DNA from 2 places in the Lactobacillus sp. ESL0684 genome. Region 2 is predicted to be linked to the other one. Evidence: riboswitches for the same ligand, from Rfam matches in the RefSeq annotation. Region 2 holds a riboswitch; the other holds the start of a gene.
What was found. Region 2 has a riboswitch for lysine ahead of OZX56_RS08680 (ABC transporter substrate-binding protein/permease). Riboswitches for the same ligand answer to the same signal wherever they lie in the genome.
Positions count from the first base shown of each region.

Region 1: another riboswitch for lysine. It lies ahead of lysA (diaminopimelate decarboxylase); the one in region 2 lies ahead of OZX56_RS08680 (ABC transporter substrate-binding protein/permease).

Region 1 covers NZ_CP113941.1:229,995-244,907, forward strand. The annotation lists gene OZX56_RS01080 (hypothetical protein) at 1-85, shown strand, start outside; gene OZX56_RS01085 (ATP-binding cassette domain-containing protein) at 82-783, shown strand; gene OZX56_RS01090 (McbB family protein) at 773-1,624, shown strand; gene OZX56_RS01095 (SagB/ThcOx family dehydrogenase) at 1,617-2,432, shown strand; gene OZX56_RS01100 (YcaO-like family protein) at 2,425-3,441, shown strand; gene OZX56_RS01105 (YcaO-like family protein) at 3,449-4,531, shown strand; gene OZX56_RS01110 (FMN-binding protein) at 4,879-5,433, shown strand; gene OZX56_RS01115 (aspartate-semialdehyde dehydrogenase) at 5,490-6,539, opposite strand; gene OZX56_RS01120 (aminotransferase class I/II-fold pyridoxal phosphate-dependent enzyme) at 6,526-7,731, opposite strand; gene dapB (4-hydroxy-tetrahydrodipicolinate reductase) at 7,754-8,521, opposite strand; gene dapA (4-hydroxy-tetrahydrodipicolinate synthase) at 8,514-9,440, opposite strand; gene OZX56_RS01135 (N-acetyldiaminopimelate deacetylase) at 9,461-10,615, opposite strand; gene dapD (2,3,4,5-tetrahydropyridine-2,6-dicarboxylate N-acetyltransferase) at 10,621-11,331, opposite strand; gene lysA (diaminopimelate decarboxylase) at 11,342-12,634, opposite strand; lysine riboswitch at 12,719-12,900, opposite strand; gene OZX56_RS01150 (aspartate kinase) at 13,070-14,443, shown strand; gene dapF (diaminopimelate epimerase) at 14,436-14,913, shown strand, end outside.
Region 2 covers NZ_CP113941.1:1,772,993-1,779,261, forward strand. The annotation lists gene OZX56_RS08665 (ABC transporter substrate-binding protein/permease) at 64-1,683, shown strand; gene OZX56_RS08670 (ArgE/DapE family deacylase) at 1,702-2,859, shown strand; gene OZX56_RS08675 (YbhB/YbcL family Raf kinase inhibitor-like protein) at 2,868-3,332, opposite strand; lysine riboswitch at 3,443-3,618, shown strand; gene OZX56_RS08680 (ABC transporter substrate-binding protein/permease) at 3,734-5,353, shown strand; gene OZX56_RS08685 (amino acid ABC transporter ATP-binding protein) at 5,353-6,102, shown strand; gene OZX56_RS08690 (pyridoxamine 5'-phosphate oxidase family protein) at 6,149-6,269, opposite strand, start outside.

The DNA.
Region 1 (14,913 bases), 350 kb from region 2:
AGGAACGGTTTTCTTAATTTATGGACTAGTTGGTTACTTGGGCTATAGCTTTTTTGATTTACAAAATAGAGGGCATAAAGAATGAAAATAATATTAAAAGATTTATTTGTAACATATAACAAAAAAAATCGGATTTTTAAAAATTTTAATGGAAGCTTAGATCTTACTAAATTGAATATCATTATTGGTAAAAATGGTATTGGTAAAACGACGATGCTAGATACAATAAGTGGGTTGACTAGGATAGAAAGTGGTCGGATTTTTGGTGTACCTAAGCAAAAAGATATTATGTATGTATTTCAAAATGTCCCTTTTTTTACAGATGTAACAGTTAGCCAGCTTTTAAAAATGTATACCTCTTTTAATACTTCAGAGCAAAAAGTTAACAGCTTAAGTAAAGACTTTTTTTATGAAAATATTAATCCTTTACTAAGTCGTAATTTAGGAATACTTTCAGGTGGAGAAGTAAGATTAGTGTTTGATTATGCCTCAACTCTAGTTTCTAAAAAACTTTATTTATTTGATGAGCCTTTATCAGGTATAGATATAGAAAATAAGAAAAAAATACTTAAGTTGCTAGAGGTCCTTTCTTGTACAGCTCCAGTTATAGTAACTTCGCATGACTTAGAACCATTTGAAAATATTTCATGTACAGTAAATTATATTTCACCATCAAGCTTTATGTTTTCTGGCAGTTATAAAGAGTTGTTAAAAATTGGAAATGGTAATATAGAAGATGCTTTTCTTAATTTGACACTAAGGATGAAAGAAAATGAAAGATAATTATAGAGTTAGTTCGTTTATTATATATTCTCTAGACGATGAATCTTGGGTATTGCAGACTAGAGATAAAGTTAATATTATTACAGATAAAGATCTGATTGTATTGTTGAAAAAATTAACTACTAAAAAAGAGGTAGAATTAAAAGAATTAAAAGAATTCTTAAATTGTAAAACAAAAGAAGAGGCAGTCATAAATTATCTAGAAAGAAATGGTATATTACTGCCTGTAGAAAAGCTTAATTTTAATTTAACTAGTTCATTATTTGCTACCAATGATGAACAAATTTTTCACTTTATTAAAAATAATTACTTTGATAAATCGGTTTTTTTTAATAAAGTAGAAGAAGTACCTATTAATCCAGATCAACTTACTGTCGTTATATTAAATCCCTATAATCCAAGTATGGTTAAAGAGATATACAATAAGTTTGGTAAAGGAAAAAATAGTAATGGATATTTATTGGTAGGATTCTTTTATAATTTTCATTTTTATTTAGATAACATTTATAATCCACAACTTTGTTTGCCAACACATTTCGACCATCTTGGATATATACAATCTGGTATTTATTCAGATAAGACAAATTATACATATCAAGATCTAGTAAATGTCATCTTTAGGAAAGATTCAAATTTTAATTTAAAGTTCCCACTAGAATGGAAAGATCTGATTTTGATTTCAAATGTATTGGTCGACATAATAATTAAAATATTTGACCTTAATGATTCGACTAATTTATATGTAAACGATATAATTTTACAAATTACTGATATTGATATGGATACTAGAAAAGTCTCAAACGATAGTGCTAATTTTTGGGAGATGGAGATTGATGAATGAAAAAAGGAAACCCTTGGATTTAAACGCTGACGATGGAAATTGGTCAGATTATGCAGATGAATTTTTTCCAGATCAAACTTTAAATGATATTGTTAAAATGAATCTTCGTATGTCACCAGTCCAATTAAAAAATAATAAGAAAGAGTTTTTGACAAAAAATATGTTGGGCTGGCTAAAGACAGCCGAAAGAAATAATAGAGATCCACAAAGTTATTATACTAAAATTAGCTTAAAAAATGAAGGGAAAACAAACATCAAACGTGGCTCCCATAGAACTTTTGTAAAAACTAGCTTAAGTATAGATGAGATTTCATCTATACTTTACGATGCTTTTGGGAGCGACAAGAATACTAAGAGTAGACCATATGGTTCTGGAGGAGCGTTGTTTCCTATAAATGTTTTTCTAATATTATTAAATGATGATTGTGTTGATGGGTTAATTAGAGGAGCCTATTATTATAATCCAATGTCATACAGTCTTTACTGTTTAAAGCAGTTTAAAGATGTGCCAAATAATGTAATACAACAGGCTTTATTTCCAGTTCAAAAACCAAACTCAGGAATTGCTTTTGCTTATGCTGCTGACTTAAGAAAGGTTGTTAAAAAATACAATTATTTAGGTTATAAAAATGCTTTGATTGAAGTTGGATTAATGGCACAGTCACTTAAAAATGCATTAAGTAATAATTTAGGTGAGTATAGTTGCCAAGATTTTAACAGTATGATGCTCACAAAATTAATAGGTTTAGATACTAAGAATGCTCCTGTTCAAATGATACAGTGGGTAGGTAAAATTATAGATGATTGATACAGCGTATATTAAAGTAGGTCAGACGTACAAATTTTTTGAAAAGGATTTCGTGTATACGGATGTTAAATATGGTCCCAAGTTGTTTCATGATAAAATAGGCCCAAGTGAGGGGAATGCTGTTTCACAGCATTCTTTTGAAAGCTTTAAAAAGGCACTTTCTGAAGCTATTGAGCGTAGAATATTAATGTATCCAGTCATAAATCTAGACAAAAAGTTTTCTTTTTATGATTTAGTTACTGGCAAGAAAGGAATGATTGTATCCAGTGAATTAGGTTATTCCAAATATATTGATTCAACAGGCGTTGCAGCTCATACCAATCCTGAAAAGGCAATTATACATGCAATATGTGAACTTATTGAGAAAAATGCTCTATCTAGAATTTGGTATAAAGATGATGCGATTAACGTTACTAAAATCGGTTGGCAACCGGAAAGTCCGTTTAATAAAGAAACTTATTTTTTATTAAACGATTATTTTTCACCTTTGATAGTCGTTGTTTCCGCCTATAAGGATACTGATGAAATGTGGCACTGTGGGCTAGGTTGTGTTCCCTATAGTTTAAATGATGCTAAAAAAGCAGCCTTTGATGAAATGAAAATGATTTGGTTTCAAAACAATGTATATAAACTTTTTTCAAATACAAATAAATATGTAAGTCAGCAAATGCAATCTACGTATTATAACTGGACGGATCGACAAAGAAAGCATTTAAGTTTTCTGTTACAGCACTCAAAGAAAAAGTATAGTGTTTTGAGTAGAAATAAAAATATAAACAGTCTATCAAGAATTATTTTAGAACTTTCTAAGACTGTAAAACACTTAAATATTGTCTATTTGCCAAGTAGTTTATTTAAAGGAGAATTAAGTGTAGTAAAGTGCTTTAGTCCGAATTTAATATCTCATGTACCAAATAAAGAAATATATAAAGACAAATTGAGAAATAATGATTATAATTTTATAGATTATGCAGACGTTACTGATTCTATAAATTGTCCAATTTTATAGGTGAAAAATGACTGAATTAATAAAAAAAATACTTGTATCAAATTCTATTTTTGAAAAAGATACTGTAAGTGTCAATATTCTGGGATCTAGCCTGAATTTAAAAGGTAGTGCTACGAATCAAAGCATGTATAATGCATTTTTAGCCAGTTTAGGTGAATTTACAGAAAGAGCCGTTGAATTATCGTTTCCTGAAGGGTTCAATAAAATTGTATCATATGACTTATTAAATAATAAAATAATATCTAAAAACTATATAGATGGTTTTTTGCTTCGAAATAAAGATGATTTTTTTAATTTAAGTACATTTGGTGATTCAAGTGGATCTGCATTTTTTACAAATATTAAAATGGCAATTGAAAAAGCTTTTTTTGAATTTATTGAAAGGCAGAGCTTAGTTTACTCTTTTCTGACTAAAAGTCCTGGTTTCAAAGTTGACAATAATTTGATTGCAAATAGTATGAAGAATTATAGAGGATATGACTTTACAACCTTATATGTTAACAATATTTCTCTTGTTGATAATGTGGTAGTTATACTTATTGTTGGTGTGAATAATAACTCTTATAATATTGGACTTGGAACAGGTTATACATATAAACAAGCTATAAGCAAAGCTTTGTCAGAAGCTATGGGTACTAGGCCAAATAAAATAACGAGTTATAAGATTAAGGAAAGGGAACAAGAACTTGATAGCTTGGATGCTGATTTATGTAATCTATCATCTATTCAAGTTTCATATGATTCTATTTTTTTTGATAATCTAACTCCTAATTTTGTTAAAAAACGTTATAGTTATCTGGATGAGGGAAATGAAGTACACAACATAAAAACGCAGAATCCTATGAAAAATAATACGATAATTAAAAATATTAAAATTGTGGCAAGTGAATTACAAATTGAACCTCAAATAATGTTCTTGGGTTCAGGGCCAAGTAAAACTAAATCAGGATATGTAATAAAAATCTCTGCACCTGGTTGTTATCCACATATTTTTAATTCTTTGCTTGATCCTTTAAAATACAAAATCTCTTTCTTTAAAAATAAGAAAGGAATTTTTCCCAATGCGTTTAAATATTTACCCTTCCCATAAAATATTCTAATCTTGTATGTTATTTATTAGTACCTGATTGAAACTAGAGATTAGCGTTCAATTTTATATATGGTAAGTTGAAATATTGCTAGGCATCATGGTTATTAATTTTTATAGTCTTTAAATATACTTACTTTTGAGCGGGCGGCTTTGCAGATATTGTATTCGTTGTTGGTAGCATAGCACGCGTTGCTTCAAGGAAGATGAAATTAATAAGCATGGTTATTTGTATAATTACGATACATGGCGTGTGTGGCAAGGCCAATCTTATTCATATGTAAATTTGATCATAAAAAATTTGTAAATTTCAGTTTTAAGTTGAAAAACTGCATTAATTAATTTGATAGATGCAATCTAATCTTCGTTCAAGTAATTCGTCTGAGTATGGTAAATCAGAAGTTATTAATCCTGATGGTCAACCGATTCCGCATTTATATGAAGCAGGTGAATTGGGTGCACCGTTCCCAAGTCAATATATTGCTGGTGGTAATTTAGCCGACTGTTTGATTTCAGGAAAGTCTGCGGGTGAAAATGCTGCAACTAAAAAGGCACCTATTAAAACAATAGCTAATGTGGAAGAGACTGTGACTGATTTTAATCCAACTAGTGACTTGAATAAAGAAGAGTTTGAACTTGATCATAATCAATACTTAGGCAAGAGTAATGCCGGTATGGGCGGCGAATTAGTGGTCAGAGTAACAGTTGATGATGACCAAAACATTACTAATGTGGAAGTGCTTAAGCAAAGCGAAACTGAAGAAATTAGTGCTAAAGCTTTGGCAACATTACCTAAGTTAATGGTTGAGCAAAACACTTATGAAGTAGATGCAGTTTCTGGTGCATCAAGAACTGATACTGCGCTCAAAGAAGCAGTAAAAGATGCATTATCACAAGTAAAATAAGATTATAGCTAACAAAAGACGATATCCAGTTTAAACTCGGATATCGTCTTTTTGTTTTACATTAAATCATCTGCAACTAAACATTCTGCAATTTCGACCGTATTCCAAGCTGCGCCTTTTAATAAGTTGTCGGCAACAACCCATATATTGAATGCGCCAGGATTTTCTTCATCAAGACGAATTCGACCGACAAAGGTTTCGCGTTTACCCGTGGCAGTTAGCGGTTGTGGATATAGTTGTTTAGCGGGTTCATCTTGAACAATAATGCCAGGGGCGGTAGCTAATAACGTATGTAAGTCACTAACTGTAGCAGTTTTATCTGCAGTAACCAAATAAATCGATTCGCCATGACCAATTTCTACAGGAACGCGCACACAAGTTGCGGTGACTTTGATGTCTGGGCTATCCATGTCGTCTAGCAAAATCTTTTTAGTTTCATGAATCATTTTCCATTCTTCATGAGTGTAGCCGTCTTTTTCAAAAACATCGATTTGCGGTAGTAAGTTGAAAGCCTGGGGATAATGCTTAGCTGCTCCTTTGACTGGTGTAATTTTGGCAGTCATTGGTTTGTCATACAAGTGTTGCTTGGTTTGATCCAATAATTCTTGCCATGCTGCCTGTCCGGCTCCAGAAATTGCCTGATAAGTTGAAACAATTACCTGTTTTAAACCGAATTTTTGTCGAATCGGTGCTAGAGCTAAAACCATTTGGATGGTTGAACAGTTAGGATTAGCAATAATTCCGTGATGTTTTTTTAAAGCATTGCGATTCACTTCTGGGATAACTAGTGGCACATCGGGATCCATGCGAAAAGCGCTGGTGTTATCAACGCAAACAGCACCTGCCTCAACGGCAATTGGCAAGAATTTTTTAGAAACCTCACCGCCAGCAGAAGCGAGAACTAAATCAATATTTTTAAATGAGTCAACAGTTGTTTGTTCAACAGTTAGCGATTCACCTTTAAACTGTAGTATTTTGCCAGCCGAACGTTTAGAAGCCAGCAACTTTAAATTTTTAACAGGGATAGTTGATTGAGCCAGTTGGTCGATTAGGCGACTTCCAACGGCACCCGTTGCTCCTAAGATTGCCACATTATAACCGTTCATGCTTAGTACCCCCGTTATTTAAAAACTGTGCAATTCTGTTTAGTGCTTTCTCAATGTCAGTCAGACTGGCTGCATAGGAAAAGCGAATATGCCCTTCACCACCAGGACCAAAGGCACTACCTGGAATACAACCGACACGTGCCTTTGTCGCCAATAACTTGGCAAAATATTTATCATCGGTTTGATATTTTTCTGGGATTTTAACGAATAGATAGAATGCGCCTTCAGGTGGAATTACTTTCAAGCCTAATTTGGTTAAGCCATCGCTCAAAACTTGCTGGCGTTCGGTGTATATTTTGACAGCAGCTTGTGGATCTAGGTCACCAGCAGGCGATAGTGCTTCTGTAGCGGCTGCTTGAGTAGTATTAGCCACGGTGGTAACTAAAAGAGCATGAGTCGTGGTCATCTTTTTGATAATTGCTTGCGGACCAGCAAGATAACCGATTCTGTAGCCCGTCATTGCGTGTGACTTTGATAAGCCGTTGATTAAAATAGTTCGCTTAGGAATAACACGAGCAATCGAGTAATGTTTTTGCGCTTTATAAAGTAATTCGCTATAAATTTCATCAGAAATTACATAGAGCTGCTGACTGGCTAAAAGCGAGCCGAGTTGTTTAATTAATTTAGGTGGATATTCACGTCCAGTTGGGTTATTAGGATAATTTAAAATAATTCCTTTTGCTTGGGGATGCCGCCTTAAAGTTCGCTTAAGTGCTTCAGGAGTTAAAAGATAATCGTCATCTGCAGTATTAATAGTCACAGCTGTTATTCCAAATAGCTGCAATAAGGAAAAATAAAGAGCAAAGGTAGGAGTTGGCACAATCACTTCGTCGCCAGGATTAAAGAGAGAAATAATTGCGGTGGCGATTGCTTCGGTTGCACCAACGGTAACGATAATTTCGCTATTAGGATTATAAACTAGCTCTTGTTTGCGCTTAAGATAAGCACTGATTGCCTTACATAACTGGAGATTTCCAGCTTGTCTGCCATAATGGGATTCATTATTTTCAATGCTGTGAATGGCAGCTTGCTTAACATGTTCTGGAGTGTTTAAGTCGGGCTCGCCTAAAGTTAGTTTAATAATTCCCGGAATATCCGAAATTTCTTGGTCAAACTTCCTGATAGCTGATGGGGTGGTAGTAGCCAAGCGCTGATTTTCAATCTCGATTAAGTCTGTAGCTAATTGTGGCATGATATTTTCTTCTTTCTTCCTATTATATAAGGTTCTCTAAGCCAATAACTAGGTTATGCAAGTCGCTAACTTTTTCAAGTGCTAATCTAACCCCGTGCATGAAGGAATGGCGGTCAAAAGAATCTTGTCTAATGGTTAAAGCTTCACCGTCGCCGCCAAATAGCACTTGTTCATGGGCAACGTAGCCGGGTAAACGAACTGCATGGATGGGGATGCCATATTTGTCAGCACCACGTGCGGGATTATTTGCAAAGTTTGCTTCGGGTTGATGATTGCGATTTTGCGCGATGATTTGCGCGGTTTGAATGGCAGTTCCTGAAGGCGCATCTTTTTTATCGGTATGATGCATTTCGATAATCTCGGCATCTGGAAAGTAAGCAGCTGCAATTTGAGCAAATTTCATTAATAAAATGGCTGATAGACCAAAGTTGGGGGCAATAATACCACCAACTTTTTTATCGGTTGCTAAAACTTGTAGTTTAATAGTTTGATCGTCAGTTAAGCCGCTAGTGCCGATTATAGGTTTAATGTTGTGTTCTATGGCAAATTTGGTATTGTCATAAACAGCGCTCGGAACGGTAAAATCAATCCAAATATCATACTGACCAGTAATATCAGTCAACTTTTTAAACATTTTGACAGATGAAGCTAACTGATAAGTGGCGGGATCTAGGCTAGTTAGATGCGGCGCTAACACACCAGTTATTTCGTAATCAGGTAAAGAGTCGATCAACTTAACAACTTCTTGTCCCATTGAACCGTTAAAACCGGCTAAAAATACTTTAAGCATGATTTTCTCCTAACGTTAAAACAAGCGGCGCAGCTAAATTATAATTGGGTAGTTCAAGTGCCTGGGCTAATTGTTGTTTTTCAGATTCGTTTAAATCAACAATTGGTAAGCGGCAGCTACCAGTATGAAAACCTTGGGCGTTCAAAACAGCTTTTACTCCAGAAGGTGATGGAAATAAAAATAATGCGTCCATCTTAGGAGTAAGGAGCCGCTGCCAACTGCCGGCTTCAGCAATCTTACCAGCTTTAAGCGCCTGATACATTTGTTTCATTTGGTCACCATAAAGATGGGAAGCAACAGAGATAATCCCCTGAGCGCCAATGACTTTAGCGATTAAAGCTTGCTTATCTTCACCGCTATATACTAAAAAGTCGCTTGGTGCATGTTCTACGAGATATTCTAAATCTTCGGTGGTAGTACATTGCTTAACGCCGATAATGTTGGGATGCTTTGCCAATTGTAAAACGGTTTCGTTAGTCATCGTGACACCAGTGCGACCGGGAATATTGTAAATTATGATTGGTAAGTCTGAATGATCAGCGATTGCAGTAAAATGGGCCAACATCCCGCGCTGATTAGGCTTGTTGTAATATGGTACGACCACGAGTAATGCATCGATTCCAGCAATTTGGCTAACTTTTTGAGTTAACTCGATAGTCGCTGCGGTATTGTTAGAACCAGTGCCAGCGATAATGGGTACCCGACCTGCTACGATTTCAACGGCTTTTTGATAAAGTGCAATTTTTTCATCATTAGATAACGTAGCGACTTCACCAGTTGTACCGCCAAAGACGAAGCCTTGACTGCCATGGGCAATTAAGTGGTCAACCAGTTGCTTAAGACCAACGTAATTAAGCGAGCCATCGTCATTAAAAGGGGTAATAATCGCAGTTATAACTTCTGCTTCTTGTAGTAACATTTTTATTTTTCCTTCCTATATTATAAATTCGCCATTCGATATTCTAGAAAACCAATAACGGTTTTGACGCCGATCATGATTGCGCGTTCATCCGGTGCAAAAGTAGCTGAATGCAGTGCACTAGTTTTGCCAACTCCTAACCAGAACATGGTGCCGGGAATTTTGCTTAGAAGATAACCAAAATCTTCGCCAGTCATGGCAGGGGATGTTTTGACAAAATCAATATCGGATTTTTGCTGTAAAAAATTAATTAATTGCTTAGTTAATTTAGGATCATTTTTCACTGGGAAATAACCGCCTTGGTTAAAGTCAAGTTTTACTTGTGCGTTATAACTTGTAGCAATTCCTTGAGCAATTGCTTGCAGACGCTGTTTAATTTGCTCAATAATTGGTTGGCTTAAACCGCGAATAGTCCCTTCGATATGAGCACTGCCAGCGATGGCATTGCGTACACTGCCAGCAGTCATTTTTCCTAGGGTAATGACGCCAGCCTCTAAGGGATCAATACTGCGCGAAATGATTGTCTGTACTTGGTTGACGAATTCTGCTGCTGCGACCACCATGTCATTAGCATTTTGGGGATAAGCAGCATGTCCATCTCGACCGTAAAAGTCGACGTTAATTTCGGTTGTTCCGGCAAATAAGGTTCCAAGACATGTACCAATACTACCTGTTGCAAGTTTAGGCGTATCGTGCAATGCGTAGATTTCAGTAATGTGTGATTTTCCTTGAAAAAGTCCAAGATCATAAGCTAATTTAGCGCCACTCTCACTTTCTTCGGCGGGTTGGAAGAAAAAGACTAAATTATCAGTAGGTTGCTGATCAGCAAAATAGCTGAGAATTCCTAGAGCAACACTCATGTGGAGATCATGACCACAAGCATGCATTATGCCGGGATGGGTTGATTGAAATGGCAGCCCAGTTTGTTCGCTGACTGGTAGCCCATCAATATCAGCACGATAACCAAGCGTTTTGTGCGGATTTTTACCCTGAACGTAAATCATAATGGCAGTTGGCAACTCAGAAAATTCCTTAATTGTTAAGTATTGTTGCGGGAAGCTGCTAATAATTTTTAACAGTAACTTGTGGGTTTCATGTTCTGTTAAAGCCAGCTCAGGGATTTGATGGAGTTGTCTTCTAATCTTAATTAATTGTTGTTCATTGAGTGCGGGCATTTAAATCACAACTTTCGCAGCTGATCTTCTAAGCCAGTTTTACTTTTAGTCTTAGGATCTACTTGTTTGATTACTTTAGCAGGGACACCTGCGACCACTGTATTGGCTGCAACATCTTTGGTAACAACAGCACCAGCAGCAATTACAGCGCCACTTCCGACTGTAATTCCTTCTAAAACTACGGCGTTAGCGCCAATTAACACATTATTACCAATCGTTACTGGCTGGGCAGATGCAGGTTCAATGACACCAGCAATTACGGCATTAGCTCCAACATGAACGTTTTCACCGATAATCGCTCTACCGCCGATGACTGCTCCCATATCAACCATGGATTTAGCACCGATTTCGGCACCAAGATTAATGACTGCCCCCATCATAACAACGGCTTGTTTACCAATCGTTACTTGGTCACGTATAATTGCCCCTGGTTCAATCCGAGCGTCCACTTCTTTAAGATCTAACAATGGCAGTGCAGAATTACGGGCCTCATTTTCAATATGATAATCGCTGATGAGTGCTGCATTTGCTTGCAAGCACTCTTTAACTACCGGCCAGTCGCCAAATAGTACGCCAATTTTGTCATCTAAAAAAGCTTGAATAGTCGCAGGAACAACTAACTGCTGTAATTTTCCCTTTAAAAAAACTTTAACTGGAGTTGTTTTATCTGCATTGCTAATCAAATTAATTAATTCTTGTGCATCTTTTTTCATAATTTTGCCTCGCTTAATTGAGATAATCTAAATCTAGTCGAATTAAATCGCTAGCGGTTTCTCGTTTAACTACTAGCTTTGCTTGTCCGTTTTCTGCAAAAACCACTGCCGGTCGTCCAACTCGGTTATAGTTGGAGGCCATCGAATAGCCATAAGCTCCAGTGGCTAGCACTGCTAAAATATCTCCTGGACTAGTATCTGGTAGTGGTTGGTTTTTCACTAAAATATCTCCTGATTCGCAATAACGACCAGCAACGGTCACGGTTTGGGTTGGTGAAGCTAGGGGGTTGCTCGCTAGGAGCGCTTGATACTTAGCTTGGTAAAGACTTGGTCGAATGTTGTCGCCCATACCGCCATCAACGCTGATATAGGTTCTGAGATTAGGAATTTCTTTGCGCGCTCCAATGGTATAGAGACTATAACCAGCAGTACCTACGATTGCGCGACCTGGTTCTAGCCAAATCGCTGGTAAATTTAAATTAGTCTTAGCGATTTCAGCTTTTAAGTCGGTCACAATCTGATGAATAAAGTTTTTGGGTAGTAATGGCTGATCATTTGCAGTGTATTGAATGCCAAAACCGCCGCCCAAATTTAAAACTGCTGGTTGATAGCCATATTTTTCTTGCCAATTAGCAGACAGTTTGACTAGTTTTTTTACTAAGGCACTAAAGCCGTTAACCGCCATAATCTGTGAACCGATATGAGCATGATAGCCAATTAAATGCAAATGTTGACTAGCTAACACTTGTTTTAAAGCTTGTTCTGCTTGTCCTGAAGCAATATCAAAGCCAAACTTGCTGTCAACTTGCCCAGTTTGAATGTATTCGTGAGTGTGAGCAGTAATTCCAGGTGCTAGTCGCAACATGACATTTATTTGGCTGGCAGTTCCAGCTAATAATTGCTCTAAAAGTGTTAATTCGTAAAAGTTATCGACAATAATCGTCCCAACGTGCTGGTCGAGAGCTAGGTTTAGTTCAGCACGGGTTTTATTATTCCCATGAAAACTGACCTTTGCCATGGGAAAGCCCGCTGCAACAGCAGTCATTAGTTCACCGCTAGAAACTACGTCAAGGTGCCCTTGTTCTTGATTGATAACCTGGTCAATTGCCTTGATTGCTAGTGCTTTTGAAGCATAACTAATTTCGTAATTGATCTTGGTTTCATCAAAAGCGGCTTGAAATTGCTCAAACTGATATCTGATTTTGGTCACATCATAAACGATTAATGGTGTACCAAAATTATGAGCTAAGTCGATGGCGTCACAACCGCCAATTGTCAGATGTCCTTGTGTATTTGTCTTAACCAAGCTACATTCCTCCAGCTTTACTAACTAAAAAAGGTTCTTTTGTTTACGCTTGAAACAAAAGAACCTTTAAATTTTTGGGATCAATTTGTCGATAGCGCTCCGCAGATTTATTCTGCGACAGTTCATAGTCTCTTAAACTATGACCCAGTAACTAATCGCTTGCTTATTACGATTAGAACTTCGGCAACTTCCCCTTTCAGTTGGCTTCAACGCTAAGCAAAAGCTCGGTCAACTTACTGATGGTTATTGCAACCTCATTCGATAGTGCAAATACTAACTTCTTTTGGTCAGCATGTCAAGAGACTTGGATTAAAATTATTTTTTGACTAGAAAATAAAAATCAGCTGAGTTGCAGATTATAAAATACATGCTAGAATGGCAACTAATCATTTTTGATTTTAAAAATTGACCATTGGAAAAGGAGTTTTAGTGCAAATGAAAGTTGTAAAATTTGGCGGTAGCTCGCTAGCAGATGGTAAGCAGGTCCAGAAGATAATTAAGATTATTCAAGCAGATTCAGAGCGCAAAGTTATCGTTACGTCTGCACCAGGGAAAAGATTTCCTGACGATCGCAAAGTAACAGATTTGTTAATTGTATATGCCAAAAAAACGTTGAAAAACGAGAATACAGCAGTCATCCAAACTGAAATTTGGGCGCGGTATCAGGCAATTGCTGATTATTTTGATCTTGAAACAGAAGAACTTGCGGCGTTAAAGCAAATTTTATTACAACTGCCTAAAAATAAATATCCTAATGATGATTATTTAATGGCAGCGTTTAAGGCTCATGGTGAAATCTTAAATGCACAGTTATTGACGCTAATTTTAAGAAAACTGCGCATTTCTGCCCACTTTGCTGACAGTGCCAAATTAGGAATCACCGTTTCAGCTAATCCACAAGATGCACAAGTTTTGGAAGAAACTTATGGGCACTTAGCTAATTTTCAACTTCCTAGAGGATATATTGTAGTTCCCGGCTTTTATGGTCTAACTAAATCCCAGCAAATCGCGACGTTCTCACGTGGTGGCTCAGATATTACGGGAGCGATTCTAGCACGCGGTTTGCATGCTGATAGTTACGAAAACTTTACTGATGTTGATGCAATTTATGCAGCCGATCCAGCGATAGTAAAACAACCACGGGCAATTAAACGCATGACTTATCGGGAATTGCGAGAGTTGTCATATGCTGGATTTTCAGTTTTTCATGATGAAGCGATATTACCAGCAATTGCTGCTAACATTCCCATCGAAGTTAAAAATACTAATCATCCACTGGCACGAGGAACAGTGATTGTTCCAGCGAAAAATTTCAAGCCTGATACGATAGTTACTGGGGTAGCTGCTGATAGTCATTTTTCCGCTTTATATATCCATCGCTATTTATTGAATAAAGAGGTTGGTTTTACCCTGAAACTGCTACAAATATTTTATAAGTATCGTATCTCATATGAACATATGCCTTCTGGAATTGATGACCTAACGGTGATTTTTGATCAGCGGCAATTTACGGCTGAGCTTCGTCAAAAAATGTGCCGTGACATTCAAGAGCAATTGCAACCAGACCACCTTGAGTGGATTGATGATTATGCCATTATCATGGTTGTGGGGGAAGGAATGAGAAGTAAAGTTGGCGTTATGGAGCAAGTGATTGAATCGTTAGCTAAGAAAAAGATTGGAGTTTATATGATTAATCAGGGAGCTTCACGTATTTCAATGATGTTAGGAACTAGACGGGTAGATGCGCCTGAAGCAGTTCGGCAAATTTATCATAATTTTTTTGAAAATGAGGTAAGAATAAATGATTAGTCTGCAAAAAGTCCACGGCTCACAGAATAGTTTTTTTATTTTGGATCAAACAGTCCTGAAACAACCGTTAACTATTAGTGAATTACAACAATTAGCAATTAACATAACCAACCATGCGTCAGGCTTGCTTGGCGGCAGTGACGGCTTACTAGTCATTGATCAGGCAACTAATGCTGATGCACTAGCACAGATGAAGATACTTAATTGCGATGGTTCTGAAGCACTGATGTGTGGAAATGGCTTGCGGACAGTTGCGCGCTATTTAGCTGAAAAATACAGAGAAACAGCATTTATTGTACAAACACCGCAGGCCGACCTGCAGGTTAAGCGTTATCCAGATTTAGCACCTAGTGTGCCAGCTTTTAGTGTGGAAATAGCTCCGGTTTCGTTTGCACAAGCGGATTTGCAATTTGCTAATTTTGGTCTAAGCAAAATCATTAACCAAAAATTGCCGCAACTTAATTCAGATT
Region 2 (6,269 bases):
TTTATTTTACGCTTTTTTATTGTATTGGCTTTATTTGAAAGAATTTTTTCGGAGGTTTTCAAAATGAAGTCAAAAAATAATGGGTTAATTGCAATGATTGCAGTTATTTTCAGCATAATATGTGGGGCCATGGCGACTAGCACACAAACTATGGCTGCTAAAAGGGATAGCAATACCCTGACCGTAGCAATGGAAGCCAATTATTCACCAAACAATTGGACACAAACAACCAGTGCTAATGGCGCCGTTCCAATCGAGGGTTCCAATACTTATGCTAATGGCTATGATGTCAAAGTTGCTAAGATCATCGGTAAAAAATTGCATCGCAAAGTGATAGTCGCCAAAACCGAGTGGGACGGTCTCTTGCCAGCTTTAACCAGTGGCAAAGCTGACCTAATTATTGCGGGTATGAGTCCTACGCCGCAAAGAGCCAAAGCAATTGATTTCTCCAAGCCATATTGGAGCGGTACCTTTGTGGTAATTACTAAAGTCAATAATCCTTATGCTAAAGCCAAAAAGCTGACCGATTTTAAAGGCGCCAAGCTAACTTCGCAACAAGGTACCTTTCACTACAAGCTGATTAACCAGTTAAAGGGCGCTAAAAAGCAGCCACCTATGCGTGATTTTTCCGCAATGCGTCAAAGTCTAATCTCTGGTACCATCGACGGTTATATTGCAGATTCAACAGAAGCCATTTCTTTTAAATTAGTTGATCCAGATATCAAAGCAGTGCCGCTAAATAATATGAAAGGTTTTCACCTTACGCAGGATCAAATGGTATCTTGCATTGGCGTCGCAAAGAATAATCAAAAATTACGCAAAGAAGTCAATCAAGTTCTCGCAACTATTTCAACCACTAAACGAAAAAAGCTAATGACAGCCGCTATCAAGGAGCAACCTAAAACCACCCATGCTAAAAAGGGCCAATCGTCCAAGCAGACAAATTGGCTAATTGCAATGCTTGACCAGTACGGCGGTATGCTCATCAACGGCATTGGCATGACCTTACTGCTGGCAGCAGTTGGCACAATCGCCGGCTTCTTCATCGGTCTGCTTGTCGGTATCATTAGAACCATTCCGATACCCAAAAAGCGGTCTAAAAGATGGGGCCTAAAATTGCTTGACTGGCTACTAGCCGTTTACATTGAAGTTTTCCGTGGTACGCCGATGATGGTTCAGGCAGCAGTAATCTATTATGGCATTGCACAGTTTTGGCATTTAAATATTGACCGAACAGTGGCAGCACTACTGATTGTTTCCATTAATACTGGAGCCTATCTAGCCGAAATTATTCGCGGCGGTATCACTTCTACTCCGCAAGGACAATTTGAAGCCGCTAGTGCCTTGGGCATGACTCATAGCCAAAAGATGTGGCATATTATCTTGCCACAAGCTATTAAAAATTGCTTGCCGTCAATTACCAACGAATTTATCGTTAATATCAAAGATACTTCTGTTTTGAGTATCATTTCTGTTTCCGAGCTATTTTTCGTTGGTTCCACCATTGCCAGCCAGACCTTTAAGTTCTTCCCGACCTACCTCACCATTTCAGCCATCTACTTAATCCTGACCTTCACTATTACCAGAATTTTTAATTTAATTGAAAAGCACCTTAATGGTAAGCAAAATTACAATCTAATGGCTAACCAAGTCCAAGTTGGCCAAACCCAATCACATAATTAATTAAGAGGAGTAACCAAAATGAATCAGCAACAACAAATCAAGTTATTACAGCACTTAATCCAAATCCCTACGATTGATGACCATGAAAAGCAGGTCGTTGACTACGTAGCCAGCCTGTTTACCCCCTATGGCGAACGTGTTCGGTTCACTCGGATTCCTTATCAAGGAGACCGTGAAAGTGCGGTAATTTCAATTGGTCCAACGGGTGGTAAGTTCAAGTTAGGCTTTTCCGGACATATGGACGTGGTCAATTTAGGCAATCCTTCTGCTTGGCATGACGACCCTTTTTCTGGGAAATTATACGACCATGATACTAAAATCTACGGACGCGGCACTACCGACATGAAGAGCGGACTAGCGGGAATGATCAGTACTCTGCTAACTTTACTTGAAGAAAACGTACCTTTAAGCGGTGAATTACGGTTGTTAATGTCAGTTGGTGAAGAAACTGGTCAATGGGGTTCAGAGGAATTAACTAAACAAGGCTATGTCGACGATTTAGATGTCTTAATTATCGGCGAAGATACCACCGATCTCAACATCTCCTATGCTAGCAACGGCGATATTGACTATACTGTCACTTCTCAAGGTGCAGTTGCCAGGACTGATCAAGTTGGCGTCTTAAATGCCATTGATAATATGTATGATTTTATCAACTTGGCGAATCAAAAATTAAGAAATTTACCACGCGTTGATCCAAAAATGGGGCCAGTAATCCACAATATCACCATGATTTCTGGTGGTGACCAGATTAACAATATGCCCAGCAAAGTCACTGCTCGGGGAAATATTCGGATCAATCCGTTATACACCGTCGCAGATATTCAGGCAGTTTTAACAGACGTTCTAAATGAAATAAATCAATTGCCGCGACACCAATTTACGCTGCAATACGATTACCTCGGTGAGCCCGTCATGGGAGATAAACATAACGAGTATCTCTTAGCCGCCCAAGAAATGATGAGTGACATTGTTGGTCATCGCGTCAAACTAGTAACTGAATCAGGTACAACTGATGCTTCTAAATTTAGCCAGAGTCCTACCCCACCAGTTATGCTAGTAGCGGGACCTGGTAATGCTTCAGCACACAAAGTTAACGAATACGTTGATGTTGCAGAATACTTATCAGCTTGCGAATTTTATGAAAGATTTGCCAGAAAATATTTGACTAAATAAATAATTATTCATCGTTTAAAACTACCAGTTAACTGCCCTGCTTGAATAATTTTACCCTGACTTGCCTTGAAAAATTGATGCTTATTAGCACTAGTGGATAAATCCAAATATTCTGCTAAAGAATAGACAGTAAATCGATAATCATGTTTTTGGCCACGTGGCGGCTTGGGACCTGCATACTGATGCCAACCATATGCTCGTCCCTGTACCGCTTTAATATTTGCGACTCTTTTGCCAGCAGGTATCTTACCTGCAATAATTGTTGTTGCTGGTATATTCCAAATTACCCAATGGGTAAAATTATGAATCAATGGATGACTTAAATCCTCTAAAATAATTGCAATGCTTTTAGCATGTGGATCTAAATTTTTGAGGATAAATTCAGGTGATTCGTTTTGTCCCAATTTGGTATTAAGTAATTTAAAACGATGATCAGAACCAATTGCTGAACAAGTAAATAATAATTTATTCATTAGTATTCTCCTAAGTTTCCACTTTCAAGGCTCATTATAATGCTTTTTTAAAGAAAAAGATTGACAAAGCTGATTTTCTCAACTATTATTTTCATTAATTAAATAATTTCCAATGCAATAGAGGTCGCGTCAATTACGAATTTAGTCTGAGTGAGCAAACACGAAGAAGGCTAATGTAAGAATTGTCGCCGAAACGAAAAGATTATTTGCTGCAATGTTTTCGTTGGGACGCAAGAGCATATCTTGCGGACTGTCCCGGTTTTCCCCGGGGAGCGCTATCTGATTTATCTATAATAATGATTGATTATTACCTCGTTGTCTGGCTTAGATGACGAGGTTTTTATTTACGCTTTTTTTATTGTATTGGCTTACGTTTGAAACTATTTACGGAGGTTTTCAAAGTGAAGTCAAAAAATAAGTGGTTAGCAGTCTTACTTGCCGGACTACTAAGTTTAGCAATTGGTTTGAACAGTAACATTAGTCAAACTGCAGCTAAAAAAGACGCTAATACCTTGAAGGTGGCCATGGAGGCAAATTACCAGCCTTACAACTGGACCCAAACCACCAAGGCTAATGGTGCAGTACCTATCAATGGTTCAAGTGCTTATGCTAACGGTTATGATGTCAAAATTGCAAAAATCATCGGTAAACAATTACACCGCAAAGTTGAAGTGGTTAAAACCGAATGGGACGGTCTTTTGCCCGCTTTAACTAGTGGTAAAGCTGACTTGATCATTGCCGGCATGAGTCCAACTCCACAACGTGAAAAAGCGATTAATTTTTCTAAGCCATATAAGCGCAGTACTTTCGTCGTAATTACTAAAGTCAACAGTAAATATGCTAACGCTAAAAGTTTAAACGACTTTAAAGGCGCCAAGTTAACGGCACAGCAAGGAACCTTCCACTACCAATTAATCAAACAATTAAAGGGTGCTAAAAGGCAACCAGCAATGCGTGACTTCGCAGCTATGCGGCAAAGTCTAATCTCTGGAACCATTGATGGCTATGTAGCAGAAGACACTGAATCGACCTCTTTCAAGCTAGTCGATCCTGATATTAAGGCAATCGCTGTTAGTAAAATGGCTGGTTTCCACGCAACTAAAGACGAATCAATTACTTCGATTGGGATTGCTAAGCCTAATAAAAAGCTGCTCAAAGACGTTAACCGCGTTTTAGCAACTATCCCAGAAGCTAAAAGAAACAAGTTGATGAATGAGGCCGTTAAACAGCAGCCTAAGAGTGATAAGTCTTCCAAGAAAGGGAAACACACAAACTGGTTCGTCTCCATGTGGCAAGAATACGGTGGCATGATTCTAAACGGAATTGGCATGACCTTGCTACTAGCTTCAGTCGGAACCATTGCTGGCTTCTTCATCGGTCTATTAGTTGGTATCATTAGAACTATCCCCACTCCAAAGTCACGACCAAAAAGATGGGGATTAAAATTTATTGACTGGCTACTTGCAGTCTATATCGAAATCTTTCGGGGTACTCCAATGATGGTGCAAGCTGCCGTTATCTACTATGGTATCGCCCAATTTTGGCACCTGAGCATTGACCGAACAGTTGCCGCATTAATTATTGTTTCTATTAATACTGGTGCCTACTTAGCTGAGATTATTCGCGGTGGGATTACTTCTACACCTGAGGGACAATTCGAAGCTGCTAGTGCACTGGGAATGACACACAACCAAAGAATGTGGCACATTATTTTACCGCAAGCAATCAAGAATTGTTTACCATCAATTACCAATGAATTTATCGTTAACATCAAGGATACCTCAGTCTTGAGTATCATTTCTGTTTCTGAGTTATTCTTCGTTGGTACCACAATTGCCAGTCAAACTTTCAAGTTCTTCCCAACTTACCTAACCATTTCAGCCATTTACCTAATCTTAACGTTCACAATTACCAGAATTTTCAACTTGATTGAAAAACGCTTGGCAGGAAGCAAGAACTATAATCTAATGGCTAATCAAGTGCAGGTCGGAACTAATAATGAAACAGAGGTCAAGAAATAATGACACAAGCAAACGAAACCATTTTAAGTTTAAAGCATATTAAGAAGTCTTTCGGCAATCATGAAGTGCTACGTGATATCTCCTTTGACATCAATAAAGGCGAAATCGCAACGATTATCGGCCCTTCCGGCGGTGGTAAATCAACTACCTTGCGGTGCATCAACTTACTAGAGGAGCCGAGTGCTGGTGAAATCGATTTTCACGGCAAAAATGTCCTAGCAGAAGACTATAATCGCAACATTTATCGGGCTAAAGTTGGCATGGTTTTCCAACAATTTGATTTATTTGAAAATAAAAATGTCTTAGCTAATTGCATGGTAGGTCAAGAGTTAGTCCTTAAAAGATCAAAAGAAGAGGCTAAGAAAATTGCCTTAGCTAATTTGGAAAAAGTCGGCATGGCAGAATACGTTGATGCTAGACCCAACCAATTATCCGGCGGTCAGCAACAACGAGTAGCCATCGCCCGAGCCATTTCCATGGATCCTGAGATTTTATTATTTGATGAGCCAACTTCTGCTCTTGATCCCGAGATGGTTGGCGAAGTTTTAAGTGTAATGAAGAACTTAGCCACAACAGGTTTAACGATGATTATCGTAACCCACGAAATGGCCTTTGCCCGCGACGTAGCCGATCAAGTCTTGTTCATCAGCGACGGTATCATCACAGAAGAAGGCAGCCCTGACCAGCTCTTTAATCATCCTCAAAATGACAAAACTACCAAGTTTTTGCGTAATTTCCAAAATAATTAAGCATCAAAAAAGCATCCTTATTGAATTAGGATGCTTTTTAAGTTAGCTAGATTTTTTGTTCAATGCGGTCAATCTTTACCTCAAGAATTTTTCTTAGCCAAGGAAATTTAGCTTTTAATTGGTCATAATGTTTGCCCTCAGCATAGAACTCACCTGTACCATAAATG